DNA from 4 places in the Micromonospora sp. 4G55 genome. Region 1 is predicted to be linked to each of the others. Evidence: riboswitches for the same ligand, from Rfam matches in the RefSeq annotation. Region 1 holds a riboswitch; each other region holds the start of a gene.

What was found. Region 1 has a riboswitch for cobalamin ahead of JNW89_RS13730 (CbtB-domain containing protein). Riboswitches for the same ligand answer to the same signal wherever they lie in the genome.
Region 2: it holds a riboswitch for cobalamin, as region 1 does, so the genes downstream of both, JNW89_RS10475 (ribonucleoside-diphosphate reductase subunit alpha) here and JNW89_RS13730 (CbtB-domain containing protein) in region 1, are expected to answer to the same signal.
Region 3: it holds a riboswitch for cobalamin, as region 1 does, so the genes downstream of both, JNW89_RS13570 (CbtB-domain containing protein) here and JNW89_RS13730 (CbtB-domain containing protein) in region 1, are expected to answer to the same signal.
Region 4: it holds a riboswitch for cobalamin, as region 1 does, so the genes downstream of both, bluB (5,6-dimethylbenzimidazole synthase) here and JNW89_RS13730 (CbtB-domain containing protein) in region 1, are expected to answer to the same signal.

What each region holds. Positions count from the first base shown of each region.
Region 1 covers NZ_JAEVHN010000131.1:7,032-10,232, forward strand. Annotated here, with positions in the region: gene JNW89_RS13725 (hypothetical protein) at 560-958, opposite strand; cobalamin riboswitch at 1,212-1,354, shown strand; gene JNW89_RS13730 (CbtB-domain containing protein) at 1,392-1,595, shown strand; partial or broken gene JNW89_RS13735 (CbtA family protein) at 1,586-2,290, shown strand; gene JNW89_RS13740 (histidine phosphatase family protein) at 2,368-2,946, shown strand; gene merB (organomercurial lyase) at 3,198-3,201, opposite strand, start outside.
Region 2 covers NZ_JAEVHN010000086.1:12,235-15,435, forward strand. Annotated here, with positions in the region: partial or broken gene JNW89_RS10475 (ribonucleoside-diphosphate reductase subunit alpha) at 1-2,046, opposite strand, end outside; cobalamin riboswitch at 2,219-2,365, opposite strand; gene JNW89_RS10480 (SigE family RNA polymerase sigma factor) at 2,574-3,089, shown strand.
Region 3 covers NZ_JAEVHN010000128.1:8,847-12,047, reverse strand. Annotated here, with positions in the region: gene JNW89_RS13580 (histidine phosphatase family protein) at 145-723, opposite strand; partial or broken gene JNW89_RS13575 (CbtA family protein) at 801-1,505, opposite strand; gene JNW89_RS13570 (CbtB-domain containing protein) at 1,496-1,699, opposite strand; cobalamin riboswitch at 1,737-1,879, opposite strand; gene JNW89_RS13565 (hypothetical protein) at 2,133-2,531, shown strand.
Region 4 covers NZ_JAEVHN010000086.1:7,663-10,863, reverse strand. Annotated here, with positions in the region: gene JNW89_RS10465 (DNA glycosylase AlkZ-like family protein) at 1-1,009, shown strand, start outside; gene bluB (5,6-dimethylbenzimidazole synthase) at 1,065-1,691, opposite strand; cobalamin riboswitch at 1,727-1,925, opposite strand; partial or broken gene JNW89_RS10455 (crotonase/enoyl-CoA hydratase family protein) at 2,099-2,858, shown strand; partial or broken gene JNW89_RS10450 (dihydrolipoyl dehydrogenase family protein) at 2,851-3,201, opposite strand, start outside.

The DNA.
Region 1 (3,201 bases):
CAGGAGCTGCAGGCGTTGAGCATGCTCTGCAGCGCGCGGCTACCGTCTCTAACGATCATGTCGATCGAAGGGCATGCCTGTAAAGGGACGTCGTACAGCCATCGACTGTTCGGCATCTTCGAGCGCCGCCCGCCGCAGGGCCCAACGTTCGGCTGGTCGGCGGACGCCGCAGTCCGGGGCGGCACCGGCATGGAGCCGCCCCGGACTCGGCCGTGGGTCAGGCGATGCGGTAGGCCCGCTGGATCGTCTGCGTCACCGTGTTGCCAGCGATGTCGGTGGCGCTCAGGCGCAGCGAGTCGTGCCACGTACGCGGGCGTACATGTCTCCCTCGACGTTGCGCAGCGTATGGCGGATCACGTAGTCGCTGCCCTGCCTGCGCCAGTCCCGCGGACCGAACCGCGCCACGACCCTGGTGGTGCCCTCGCCGCGTACGTCACCGTACCAACAGGACGGCGCGGACGGGAAATCAACGAGGCGAGCGGCCCCACCCGGCCCGAACCGCCCTCGAACCGGGCGGTACCAGCCGGCGACGCCGCCGGTCCGAAACCTCAGCGCCTGATCACGTCCGCAGCACGCACAACTGCGCCAAGCTAAAGCCGCCCGAGAGCCGTCCCTGAACCCGCGGCGTCAACTTCCGGCCGGCGGCGACGCGCAAAACCCACCGGCGCAGGACGTCCAGCAGCACGGCACCAGCGGCTACCAGCAGAATCAGGCACGCGGTCACCGCGATACCCCCGTCATCCGCCGGTTCGTGATGCCCGTGCGTCAGGACGGGAGCAGGCGTGTCCGTGCCATCGACGAGCGCCACGGGGGCACCGGCAGCGCCGGTATCGGCCAGCGCATGCGCGACGGGGGCCACTGCTGGGCGGGGCGCGTCCAGACCGGTGGCGCACTGCAGAGCGTGCAGCACGAGAAACACCGCGACCATGACCGCCACCGCCGCGGCGCGGGAATTCACCCGCGTCGCACCGGCTGGCCCTGCCCACATCACCAGGGCAGACTGCGTCACCCCGCCGCCGGTCCGGAACGCCGCGGGCCAGCGGCAGCAAATCCGAGCCGTCAAGGAGAGACTGCGGGGCGCTCGTCGGCCGCGGGCCGGCATGACCTGAGGCGCACGACGCAGCCTGCGAGGTCCCGGAGGGGCCACGCCGTCCTCGACCGTCCACTCACTTGCCGACCTTGCTCACATCGGTCGACTGTTGACCGATCGGTGCCCCACCGTTAGCGTCAGATCGCCATCTGCGGCGGTGTGAGGGAAACCGGTGAAAGCCCGGTGCGGTCGCGCCACTGTAAGCGGCTCCCCCGTCACGGCGGGAGCCGCGAGCCAGGACGCTCCGTCGTCGCAGTCCTGTCGAAGGGGACGCGTCATCCCCGTAGGAGGTTCTAGTCGCATGTCCAGCTCTACCCCTGCTCGCCCCGTTCTCCAGTTGCCAGTGGGCGCCCGGCTGTGGTGGACGGCGCTGGCCGTCGTCGCCGTGCTTCTCCTGCTGGCCTATCTCGTCGCGTTCGACCAGGGCGCGGTGTCGCGCAGCGGCATGTACCTGCACGAGCTGATGCACGACGGCCGCCACCTGCTCGGTGTGCCGTGCCACTGACCACCGGCAACACCACACCTACTTTCGCTGCGCTGCTCCTGCGGGGTGTGATGGCGGGCCTGATCGCTGGCCTGCTTGCGGGCGGCTTCGCCTATCTCGTCGGGGAACCCTCCGTCGAGGCCGCCATCGCCATCGAAGAGCAGGCCAGTCATACCGCTCCGACAGGCGTCGATCATCACGCTGATGACTTGGTCAGCCGCGACGGCCAGCGCGGCGGGTTGTTCCTCGCCACCGGCCTGTTCGGCACCGCGATGGGCGGGCTGCTCGCCACGGCGTACGCGCTGCTGCGCCGGCGGCTGCGCATCCGCGAGGATGCCCACGCCGCCATCGCATTGGCAGCCGCCGCGCTGCTCGGCGTGGTCCTCCTCCCGTTCATCAAGTACCCGGCCAACCCGCCCGCGGTCGGCAATCCCGACACGATCAACCAACGGACCGGCAGCTACCTGGCCATGGTTGTCCTCGGTCTGGTCGCAGTGTGGGCTGGCGCGCTCGCGTACCAGTCCGTCCGCGCATCGGCGGCGCTGCGCAGCGCCGCCGCGGCCTCAGCGTTCCTATCCGTCACCGTAATCGCCTATGCGGCGTTGCCCTCGGTGAACGAAGTACCCGGCGACTTCCCCGCGAGGCTGCTGTGGGACTTCCGCGCCGCCTCGCTCGGCACGCAACTGGTGCTGTGGACGGGCACCGGACTGGCCTTCGCGGCGCTGCTGCCACGTCGCAACGCCGCAGGCAGCGCTGTCGGCGGGCAGACCGACAAGGAACTAGCCCTCGGGCCATGGCAACAACCAGCGTGCGCCTCGTCGCCCACGCCCACACGCCCGCGCTACGACACGCGACCTTCGCCGCTGGAGAAACCGGCCTGGACGAGGGCGGCCGCCGCGCCGCCCTCGCCCTGGCCCGCAACCCCGCCATCAACAGGGCGGACGCGTGCCTCAGCAGCCCCGCGGAGGCAGCCGTCGAGACCGCGCAAATGGTGAGCGGATGCACCCCCACGATCGTGGCGGACCTCGCCGACGGCGACTACGGGCAGTGGACCGGCCGTACCCTTGCCGAGATCGCTGCCGACGACCCTGACGGCCTGCGGTCATGGCTGACCGACCCCCGCGCCGCACCCCACGGCGGCGAGACGATAGCCACGCTCATTACCCGGATCGGCGGCTGGCTCGACACGTACATCGATAGTGGTCTGCGGGTCCTGGCCGTCACCCACCCCATCATCGTGCGCGCCGCCATGGTGCACGCCCTACAAGCACCGCCATCCAGCCTGTGGCGCTTTGACGTCGCCCCAGCAGCGCACCTTCACCTGAGCTCGGACGGTCGACGCCTCCACGTCCGCCTAGACGGCCCAACTTGACCGGCTGAATCTGTCAATCCCCGACGGCGCTACCGCATGCTTGCGTTCTGGAATGAGATGGACCACCCACGCTTGCAGCAATGATGAACTGTCCGGCACCAAGGCCTGGCGTGAAATGGCATGCCCCCACAGGCGCCGGCCCCCGCGGCCCTGATCCCATCCGATCTCAGCATTGGGCGGGCCTGCGCCTTGGTGTCCGATTCTGAAACCCCGCCCTCCCGAGGCGAGCAGCGGCTCCAAGATGTCGCGGCCTAG
Region 2 (3,201 bases), on a different contig from region 1:
CGGGCGGCGGCCAGGTCGATCAGCGCCTTCTGCGGCAGCTCCCAGGCGGTGCGGTGCAGCGCCTTCAGCTCCGCCGGCAGGTCCAGCTCCTGCACCGAGCCGTCCGCCCGCTTGATCGCGTCCCGGGTCTGCGGGGTCCACTGGCCCAACCGCTTCAGGTCGGCGACCAGATGCCGGTTGACCTGGAGGAACTCCCCGGAAAGGGTCTCCCGCTTGAAGACGTTGGAGACCAGCGGCTCGACGCACTCGGCGCAGCCGGCGATCGAGGCGATGGTGGCCGTCGGCGCGATCGCCACCAGCAGCGAGTTGCGCAGCCCGTGCCGGGCCACCTTCTCCCGCAGCGCCGCCCACGCCTCCGGTCGGCTCGGTCGCGTCCGGCCAGTGGTCCGGGTGCAGCACCCCGCCGGCCGCCCGGGTCAGCGGGTACGCCGGGTGCGCGCCGCGCTCCGCCGCCAGGTCGGCGGAGGCGTCGTACGCGGCCAGGGCGATCTCCTCGGCGATCCGGGTGGACAGGGTCAGCGCCCCCGGCGAGTCGAACGGCAGCCGCAGCGCGGCGAAGACGTCGGCCAGCCCCATCACGCCCAGCCCCAGCGGCCGCCACCGCCGGTGCGCGGTGGCCGCCTGCTCGGTGGGGAACCAGTTCCGGTCGATCGCCCGGTCCAGCGCCCCCACCGCCAGCCGGACCGTCGCGGCGAGCCCGGCGAAGTCCATGCCACCGTCGACCAGGTGGGCGGCCAGGTTGACCGAGCCGAGCGTGCAGACCGCCGTCTCGTCGTCGCTGGTCACCTCCAGGATCTCGGTGCAGAGGTTGGAGTGGTGCACCACGCCGCCGCCCGCGCCCACCTGGTTGCAGGTGCGGTTCGCCGCGTCCTTGAACGTCATCCAGCCGTTGCCGGTCTGCGCCAGGGTGCGCATCATCCGGCCGTACAGGGTGCGGGCCGGCAGCGTCCGTACCGCCTTGCCGGCGGCCTCCGCCGCCCGGTACGCGGCGTCGAACTCCGCGCCCCACAGGTCGACCAGCTCCGGCACCTCCTTCGGGTCGAACAGCGACCAGTCGGCGTCCGCCTCGACGCGGCGCATGAACTCGTCCGGCACCCAGTTGGCCAGGTTCAGGTTGTGCGTACGCCGGGCCTCGTCGCCGGTGTTGTCCTTCAGCTCCAGGAACTCCTCGATGTCGGCGTGCCAGGTGTCCAGGTAGACGCAGGCCGCGCCCTTGCGCCGGCCGCCCTGGTTGACCGCCGCCACGCTGGCGTCGAGGGTGCGCAGCCAGGGCACGATGCCGTTGGAGCGGCCGTTGGTGCCCCGGATCAGCGACCCCCGCGAGCGCACCCGGGACCACGAGATGCCGATCCCACCGGCGAACTTGGACAGCTTGGCCACCTGCGTGTAGCGCTCGTAGATCGAGTCCAGCTCGTCGCGGGGCGAGTCGACCAGGAAGCAGGAGGAGAGCTGCTGGTGCCGGGCGCCGGCGTTGAACAGCGTCGGCGAGCTGGGCAGGTAGGCCAGCCGGGACATCAGCCGGTACAGCTCGCCGGCCTGCTCCACCGTGTCGGACAGGCCGGTGGCCACCCGCAGCCAGAAGTGCTGCGGCCGTTCCAGCACCGCCCGGGTGCGCGGGTGGCGCAGCAGGTAGCGGTCGTGCAGGGTGCGCAGTCCGAAGTACTCGAAGGCGTCGTCGCCGGCGTGGTCGACCAGCGCGTCGAGGGCGGCGGCGTGCGTCGCGACGAAGCCGGCGAAGCCCGGGTCCAGCAACCCTTCGGCGTACGCGGCGGCGACGCTGTCGCTGAAGCTGTCGATGCCCTGGTCGGTGGTCTCGTCGGCGATCCGCCCGGCGAGCAGGCGGGCGGCCAGCCGGGCGTACCCGGGCTCCTCGGCGGTGAGCCCGGCCGCCGCCGCGATGGCCAGTCCGGTCAGCTCGTCGGTGTCCGCGCCGGCGGTGCGCCCCGAGGAGACCAGGGCGAGGATCCGCTCCGGGTCGGTGTCGGGCAGGTCGTGGTGGTGCTGGTGCAGCTGGTCCCGCAGTGCCCCGACCGGGGGTGGGGCGATGGTGGATGACGCCGTCACGTGCTCTCCTGGGTGGTCGGTGTGGACCGCGGGAGGGCACGACGGCACGCCGGATCGCCGCCGGTCGGTGTGCCGGCGGTGCTCCGTACGGCTCGACGGCCCTCCCACGAGGCCCCGAGGTGGTCCGCGCGCCCGGTGGGCACGCCCTGCTGGCAGGTCTTCGGACTCGCGGGCAGACGCGTCCGGCGCGTTCGCCTACTGGCCGTCGCTTCCCGGGCCCCGTCGGGCCCAGTGCTCGTGACGGCGGTCGTTCCCGCTCACCGCTGCGGGGCAGTCCCGGATTCGCACCGGGTTCCCTGTTCGGCGCGACGCCTGGCGGACGTCGACGCCTGGCGGACCCTGGGGGGTCGCACCAGCAGTGAAAGTGATCCTAGATGTAGTGGGTCGCAAAAAGCCAACACACCATATGCTGTGGGCGTGTCGCGCCGCCGAGAAAATCTGCGCCGCGTACAACCTGGACGGTGGCCGACCCCGTCAGCGGGGTGAACGTTCACGGACGGGGTGGGTGGATGCGGGCGGACCTGGAACAGGAGTACGTCGAGTACGTCACGTCGCGGCTGCCGGCGCTGCGCCGGATCGCCTGCCACCTGACCGGTGACGCGCACCGTGGCGACGATCTGGTCCAGACCGCCGTCACCCGGCTCTACGTCGGCTGGCGGCGGGCCCGCGAGGCGGACAACGTCGACGCGTACGTGCGTACCGTGCTGGTCCGGGTCTTCCTCGACGAGAAGCGCCGGCTCTGGTCCCGGGTCCGCCTGGTCGACACGCCACCCGAGCCGGCGGCCGCCCCGACCGGCGACGCGCTGGAGGACCGGGAACTGCTGCACGCCGCGCTCGCCCAGGTGCCACCCCGGCAGCGGGCCGTGCTGGTGCTGCGCTTCCTGCACGACCGGCCCGTGGACGAGGTGGCCGCCATCCTCGGCTGCACCGCCGGCACGGTCAAGAGTCAGACCTCGCACGGCCTGGCCAGCCTGCGCCGGCTGCTCGGCACGGACGCCTACGCGATCACCGGAGAGGGGATGTGATGGAGGAGAAGCTGCTGGCGCCGCTGCGGGACGTACCGCTCCCGCCGTCCGCCGTGGACCTGCACCGGGCCGTACGCGACGGGCGCCGGCAGGTGCGGCGGCGGCGGATCGC
Region 3 (3,201 bases), on a different contig from region 1:
GGGGGCCGGCGCCTGTGGGGGCATGCCATTTCACGCCAGGCCTTGGTGCCGGACAGTTCATCATTGCTGCAAGCGTGGGTGGTCCATCTCATTCCAGAACGCAAGCATGCGGTAGCGCCGTCGGGGATTGACAGATTCAGCCGGTCAAGTTGGGCCGTCTAGGCGGACGTGGAGGCGTCGACCGTCCGAGCTCAGGTGAAGGTGCGCTGCTGGGGCGACGTCAAAGCGCCACAGGCTGGATGGCGGTGCTTGTAGGGCGTGCACCATGGCGGCGCGCACGATGATGGGGTGGGTGACGGCCAGGACCCGCAGACCACTATCGATGTACGTGTCGAGCCAGCCGCCGATCCGGGTAATGAGCGTGGCTATCGTCTCGCCGCCGTGGGGTGCGGCGCGGGGGTCGGTCAGCCATGACCGCAGGCCGTCAGGGTCGTCGGCAGCGATCTCGGCAAGGGTACGGCCGGTCCACTGCCCGTAGTCGCCGTCGGCGAGGTCCGCCACGATCGTGGGGGTGCATCCGCTCACCATTTGCGCGGTCTCGACGGCTGCCTCCGCGGGGCTGCTGAGGCACGCGTCCGCCCTGTTGATGGCGGGGTTGCGGGCCAGGGCGAGGGCGGCGCGGCGGCCGCCCTCGTCCAGGCCGGTTTCTCCAGCGGCGAAGGTCGCGTGTCGTAGCGCGGGCGTGTGGGCGTGGGCGACGAGGCGCACGCTGGTTGTTGCCATGGCCCGAGGGCTAGTTCCTTGTCGGTCTGCCCGCCGACAGCGCTGCCTGCGGCGTTGCGACGTGGCAGCAGCGCCGCGAAGGCCAGTCCGGTGCCCGTCCACAGCACCAGTTGCGTGCCGAGCGAGGCGGCGCGGAAGTCCCACAGCAGCCTCGCGGGGAAGTCGCCGGGTACTTCGTTCACCGAGGGCAACGCCGCATAGGCGATTACGGTGACGGATAGGAACGCTGAGGCCGCGGCGGCGCTGCGCAGCGCCGCCGATGCGCGGACGGACTGGTACGCGAGCGCGCCAGCCCACACTGCGACCAGACCGAGGACAACCATGGCCAGGTAGCTGCCGGTCCGTTGGTTGATCGTGTCGGGATTGCCGACCGCGGGCGGGTTGGCCGGGTACTTGATGAACGGGAGGAGGACCACGCCGAGCAGCGCGGCGGCTGCCAATGCGATGGCGGCGTGGGCATCCTCGCGGATGCGCAGCCGCCGGCGCAGCAGCGCGTACGCCGTGGCGAGCAGCCCGCCCATCGCGGTGCCGAACAGGCCGGTGGCGAGGAACAACCCGCCGCGCTGGCCGTCGCGGCTGACCAAGTCATCAGCGTGATGATCGACGCCTGTCGGAGCGGTATGACTGGCCTGCTCTTCGATGGCGATGGCGGCCTCGACGGAGGGTTCCCCGACGAGATAGGCGAAGCCGCCCGCAAGCAGGCCAGCGATCAGGCCCGCCATCACACCCCGCAGGAGCAGCGCAGCGAAAGTAGGTGTGGTGTTGCCGGTGGTCAGTGGCACGGCACACCGAGCAGGTGGCGGCCGTCGTGCATCAGCTCGTGCAGGTACATGCCGCTGCGCGACACCGCGCCCTGGTCGAACGCGACGAGATAGGCCAGCAGGAGAAGCACGGCGACGACGGCCAGCGCCGTCCACCACAGCCGGGCGCCCACTGGCAACTGGAGAACGGGGCGAGCAGGGGTAGAGCTGGACATGCGACTAGAACCTCCTACGGGGATGACGCGTCCCCTTCGACAGGACTGCGACGACGGAGCGTCCTGGCTCGCGGCTCCCGCCGTGACGGGGGAGCCGCTTACAGTGGCGCGACCGCACCGGGCTTTCACCGGTTTCCCTCACACCGCCGCAGATGGCGATCTGACGCTAACGGTGGGGCACCGATCGGTCAACAGTCGACCGATGTGAGCAAGGTCGGCAAGTGAGTGGACGGTCGAGGACGGCGTGGCCCCTCCGGGACCTCGCAGGCTGCGTCGTGCGCCTCAGGTCATGCCGGCCCGCGGCCGACGAGCGCCCCGCAGTCTCTCCTTGACGGCTCGGATTTGCTGCCGCTGGCCCGCGGCGTTCCGGACCGGCGGCGGGGTGACGCAGTCTGCCCTGGTGATGTGGGCAGGGCCAGCCGGTGCGACGCGGGTGAATTCCCGCGCCGCGGCGGTGGCGGTCATGGTCGCGGTGTTTCTCGTGCTGCACGCTCTGCAGTGCGCCACCGGTCTGGACGCGCCCCGCCCAGCAGTGGCCCCCGTCGCGCATGCGCTGGCCGATACCGGCGCTGCCGGTGCCCCCGTGGCGCTCGTCGATGGCACGGACACGCCTGCTCCCGTCCTGACGCACGGGCATCACGAACCGGCGGATGACGGGGGTATCGCGGTGACCGCGTGCCTGATTCTGCTGGTAGCCGCTGGTGCCGTGCTGCTGGACGTCCTGCGCCGGTGGGTTTTGCGCGTCGCCGCCGGCCGGAAGTTGACGCCGCGGGTTCAGGGACGGCTCTCGGGCGGCTTTAGCTTGGCGCAGTTGTGCGTGCTGCGGACGTGATCAGGCGCTGAGGTTTCGGACCGGCGGCGTCGCCGGCTGGTACCGCCCGGTTCGAGGGCGGTTCGGGCCGGGTGGGGCCGCTCGCCTCGTTGATTTCCCGTCCGCGCCGTCCTGTTGGTACGGTGACGTACGCGGCGAGGGCACCACCAGGGTCGTGGCGCGGTTCGGTCCGCGGGACTGGCGCAGGCAGGGCAGCGACTACGTGATCCGCCATACGCTGCGCAACGTCGAGGGAGACATGTACGCCCGCGTACGTGGCACGACTCGCTGCGCCTGAGCGCCACCGACATCGCTGGCAACACGGTGACGCAGACGATCCAGCGGGCCTACCGCATCGCCTGACCCACGGCCGAGTCCGGGGCGGCTCCATGCCGGTGCCGCCCCGGACTGCGGCGTCCGCCGACCAGCCGAACGTTGGGCCCTGCGGCGGGCGGCGCTCGAAGATGCCGAACAGTCGATGGCTGTACGACGTCCCTTTACAGGCATGCCCTTCGATCGACATGATCGTTAGAGACGGTAGCCGCGCGCTGCAGAGCATGCTCAACGCCTGCAGCTCCTGACCACGCAGATCCGGCCCGGCGGCGCTATGGGGGATGCGACCGCCGGCCGGGCCCTGGGCCGTCACTGGGGTGGAAACGAGGCGGCATCCCCGTCTTGCTTGCGCCAACTG
Region 4 (3,201 bases), on a different contig from region 1:
GCTGGACGCGCACCGCCCGCCGGACCTGCTGACCGTGGTCAACAGGTTGATGTTCCTGCAACTGGATCCGACGGCCGCCGTGGCGCCCAGCGCCGACCTCGTCGCGTGGACGCGGCTGGGTGCCGGGTACCGGCCGGAGGACCTGCGACAGGCGGTGGAGCGGGACCGCACCCTGTTCGAGCACCAGGCCATGGTGTGGCCGACGGCGGACCTCGGGCTGCACCTCGCCGAGATGGCGGCGTGGCCGCCGGAGGGCTCGCGCAAGCACGCCTGGCTGGCGGCGAACGCCACGTTCCACCGGTTCGTGCTCGACCTGCTGCGCGACTCCGGCCCGCTGCTGTCCCGGGACGTGCCGGACCGCAGCGTGGTGCCGTGGCCGTCCACCGGTTGGACGAACAACCGCAACGTCACCCAGTTGCTGGAGATCCTCGCCGCCCGGGGCGAGATCGCCGTCTTCGACCGGGTCGGCCGGCAACGCCGGTGGGACCTGGCCGAGCGGGTGTACCCGGCCGGCACGACGGCGATCCCGGCGGACGAGGCCCGGCGGACGCGTGCTGAGCGGCGGTTGCGTTCGCTGGGCATCGCCCGGGCGTCGGTCGTCGGGGAGGCCGGCGAACCGGCGCAGGTCGAGGGCACTGCCGGGGAGTGGCGGGTGGACCCGGCAGCCCTCGGCCAGCCGTTCGCCGGCCGCACCGCGCTGCTGTCGCCGTTCGACCGGCTGATCCACGACCGGAAGCGAACCCGGGAGCTCTTCGACTTCGAGTACGCCCTGGAGATGTACCTGCCGAAGGCGAAGCGCCGCTGGGGCTACTTCGCGCTGCCCGTGCTGCGCCACGACCGACTCGTCGGCAAGGTGGACGCCACGGCCGACCACCGGGCCGGGGCCCTGCGGGTGCACGCCATCCACCAGGACGTCCCGTTCGACCCGGCCGTCACCGCGGCGGTGGACGCCGAGTTGGCGGCCCTGGCCTCCTGGCTCAGCCTGCCCACGGTCACCCACGCCCCGTAGCCCGCCGGCCCAGGCTGCGGAGAGCCGACGGGACAGCCTCGCGGCTGGCCCCGGCTCAGTGGCCGCCCGTCCACCGGTCGGTGTGCAGGGCGTCGGCCAACGGGCGCTTCTGCCGCCAGCCGTGCCGGGCCAGGTCGGGCACCTCCTCGAGGTGCGTCACCGGTCCGACGCAGAGCCAGGCCACCGGCCGGATGCCGGCGGGAATGCCCAGCAGGTCGGCCAGGAACGGCTCCCGGTAGAAGGAGACCCAGCCGACGCCGAGGCCCTCGGCGGTGGCGGCCAGCCAGAGGTTCTGGATGGCCAGGCAGACCGAGTAGAGGCCGGCGTCGGCGATGGCGTGCCGGCCCAGCACGGCCGGTCCGCCCCGCGACGGGTCGTAGGTCACCACGATCGACAGGGTCGACTCCAACACACCGTCGATCTTGATGCGGGCGAACCGTGCTGCCGCCTCGTCGGACAGGGTGGCCGCGAAGGTGTCCCGTTCCGTCCGCACGTGCTCGTGGAAGCGGCGGCGCAGTCCGGCGTCCCGGACCAGGACGAAGTCCCACGGCTGCGAGTAGCCGACGCTGGGCGCGGCGTGCGCGGCGTCGAGGACGCGGTGCAGGGTGTCGTCCGGCACCGGTGCCCCGGTGAACTCGGCCCGGACGTCCCGGCGACGGTGGATGGCGGTGTAGAGGTCCACGGCAGGCTCCCGCTGCGCAAGGCCCACCCCGAACGGGTGGGCGGTCGACGCGAGGCCGGTCTTCGGACTCCCGGATCGACGCCTGGCCGCCCGCCTTCCCAGCCGTACGGCCAGTGGCTGCGCTCTCGCGCGTGGACGGCGGCTCCCCGGTCACCGCGGCGGGCCCGTGCCGGATTTGCACCGGCTTCCCGATTCTCCCCGCGCACGCGGGGCACCTCGCATGATCGTTGCCGTCGGCGATGCTAGCGGCTCGGCCGGGCGGAACGGGCATGCGCACCCGGGTTGCCGCACCCCAGAGTGACGGACTCCCGGGTCGATCCGACCGCCGGGGAGACACACCACCGCGGGTGGAGAACCTGGCCGGCACGCCCTGGCGTGCCGGCGCCGCCGGGCGGCATGCTGTGCCGATGGCCGTACACGTCACGCACGACGGACCGGTGACCACGGTGATCCTCGACCGGGCGGCGTCGCGCAACGCCGTCGACGGCCCCACCGCGCGGGCGTCGCCGACGCGTTCCGCGCCTTCGAGGCCGACCCGGAGGCCCGGGTGGCGGTGCTCTGGGGTGCCGGCGGCACGTTCTGCTCCGGCGCCGACCTGAAGGCGATCGGTACGCCCAGCGGCAACCGGGTCGAGCCGGACGGCGACGGCCCGATGGGTCCGACCCGGATGTCGCTGTCCAAGCCGGTCGTCGCGCGATCTCCGGGTACGCCGTGGCGGGCGGCCTGGAGCTGGCGCTCTGGTGCGACCTGCGGGTCGCCGAGTCCGACGCGGTGCTCGGGGTGTTCTGCCGGCGCTGGGGCGTACCACTGATCGACGGCGGGACGGTCCGGCTGCCGAGGTTGATCGGGGAGAGCCGGGCGATGGACCTGATCCTCACCGGCCGCCCGGTGCCCGCCGAGGAGGCGTACGCGATGGGGCTGGTCAACCGGCTGGTCCCGCCGGGTGAGGCGCGGGCGGAGGCCGAACGGCTGGCCGCCGAGATCGCCCGCCACCCGCAGACCTGCCTGCGCAACGACCGCGCGTCGGTGCTCGGAACCGCCGGCCTGACCGAGCCGGAGGCGCTCGCCACCGAGCTGGCGTACGGCATGCGGTCGCTGGAGACGGACGCGGCGGCCGGCGCGGCCCGGTTCGCCGCCGGCGCCGGCCGCCACGGCGCCGTCAGCTGAGGTCGCGCAGGGCGTCCTCGATCGCCCGGTGGAAGGTCGGGTACGCGTAGATCATGTGCCGGAGGTGGCTCAACGGCACCGCCGCGTGCACCGCCACCACCAGCGCCGACAGCACCTCGCCGCCGGCCGGGCCGACAGAGGTGGCGCCGACCAGCACGCCCTGGTCGCGTCCGCGACGAGCTTGATGAAGCCGTCGTTGCCGGCCTTGTGGATCCACCCCCGGGCGGACGACGACAGCTGGGCGAAGCCGACCTGCACGTTGATGCCGCGCTGGCGGGCCTGGTGCTCGGTGAGGCCGACCGCGCCGACCTCCGGGTCGGTGAAGGTGACCCGGGGCAGCGCC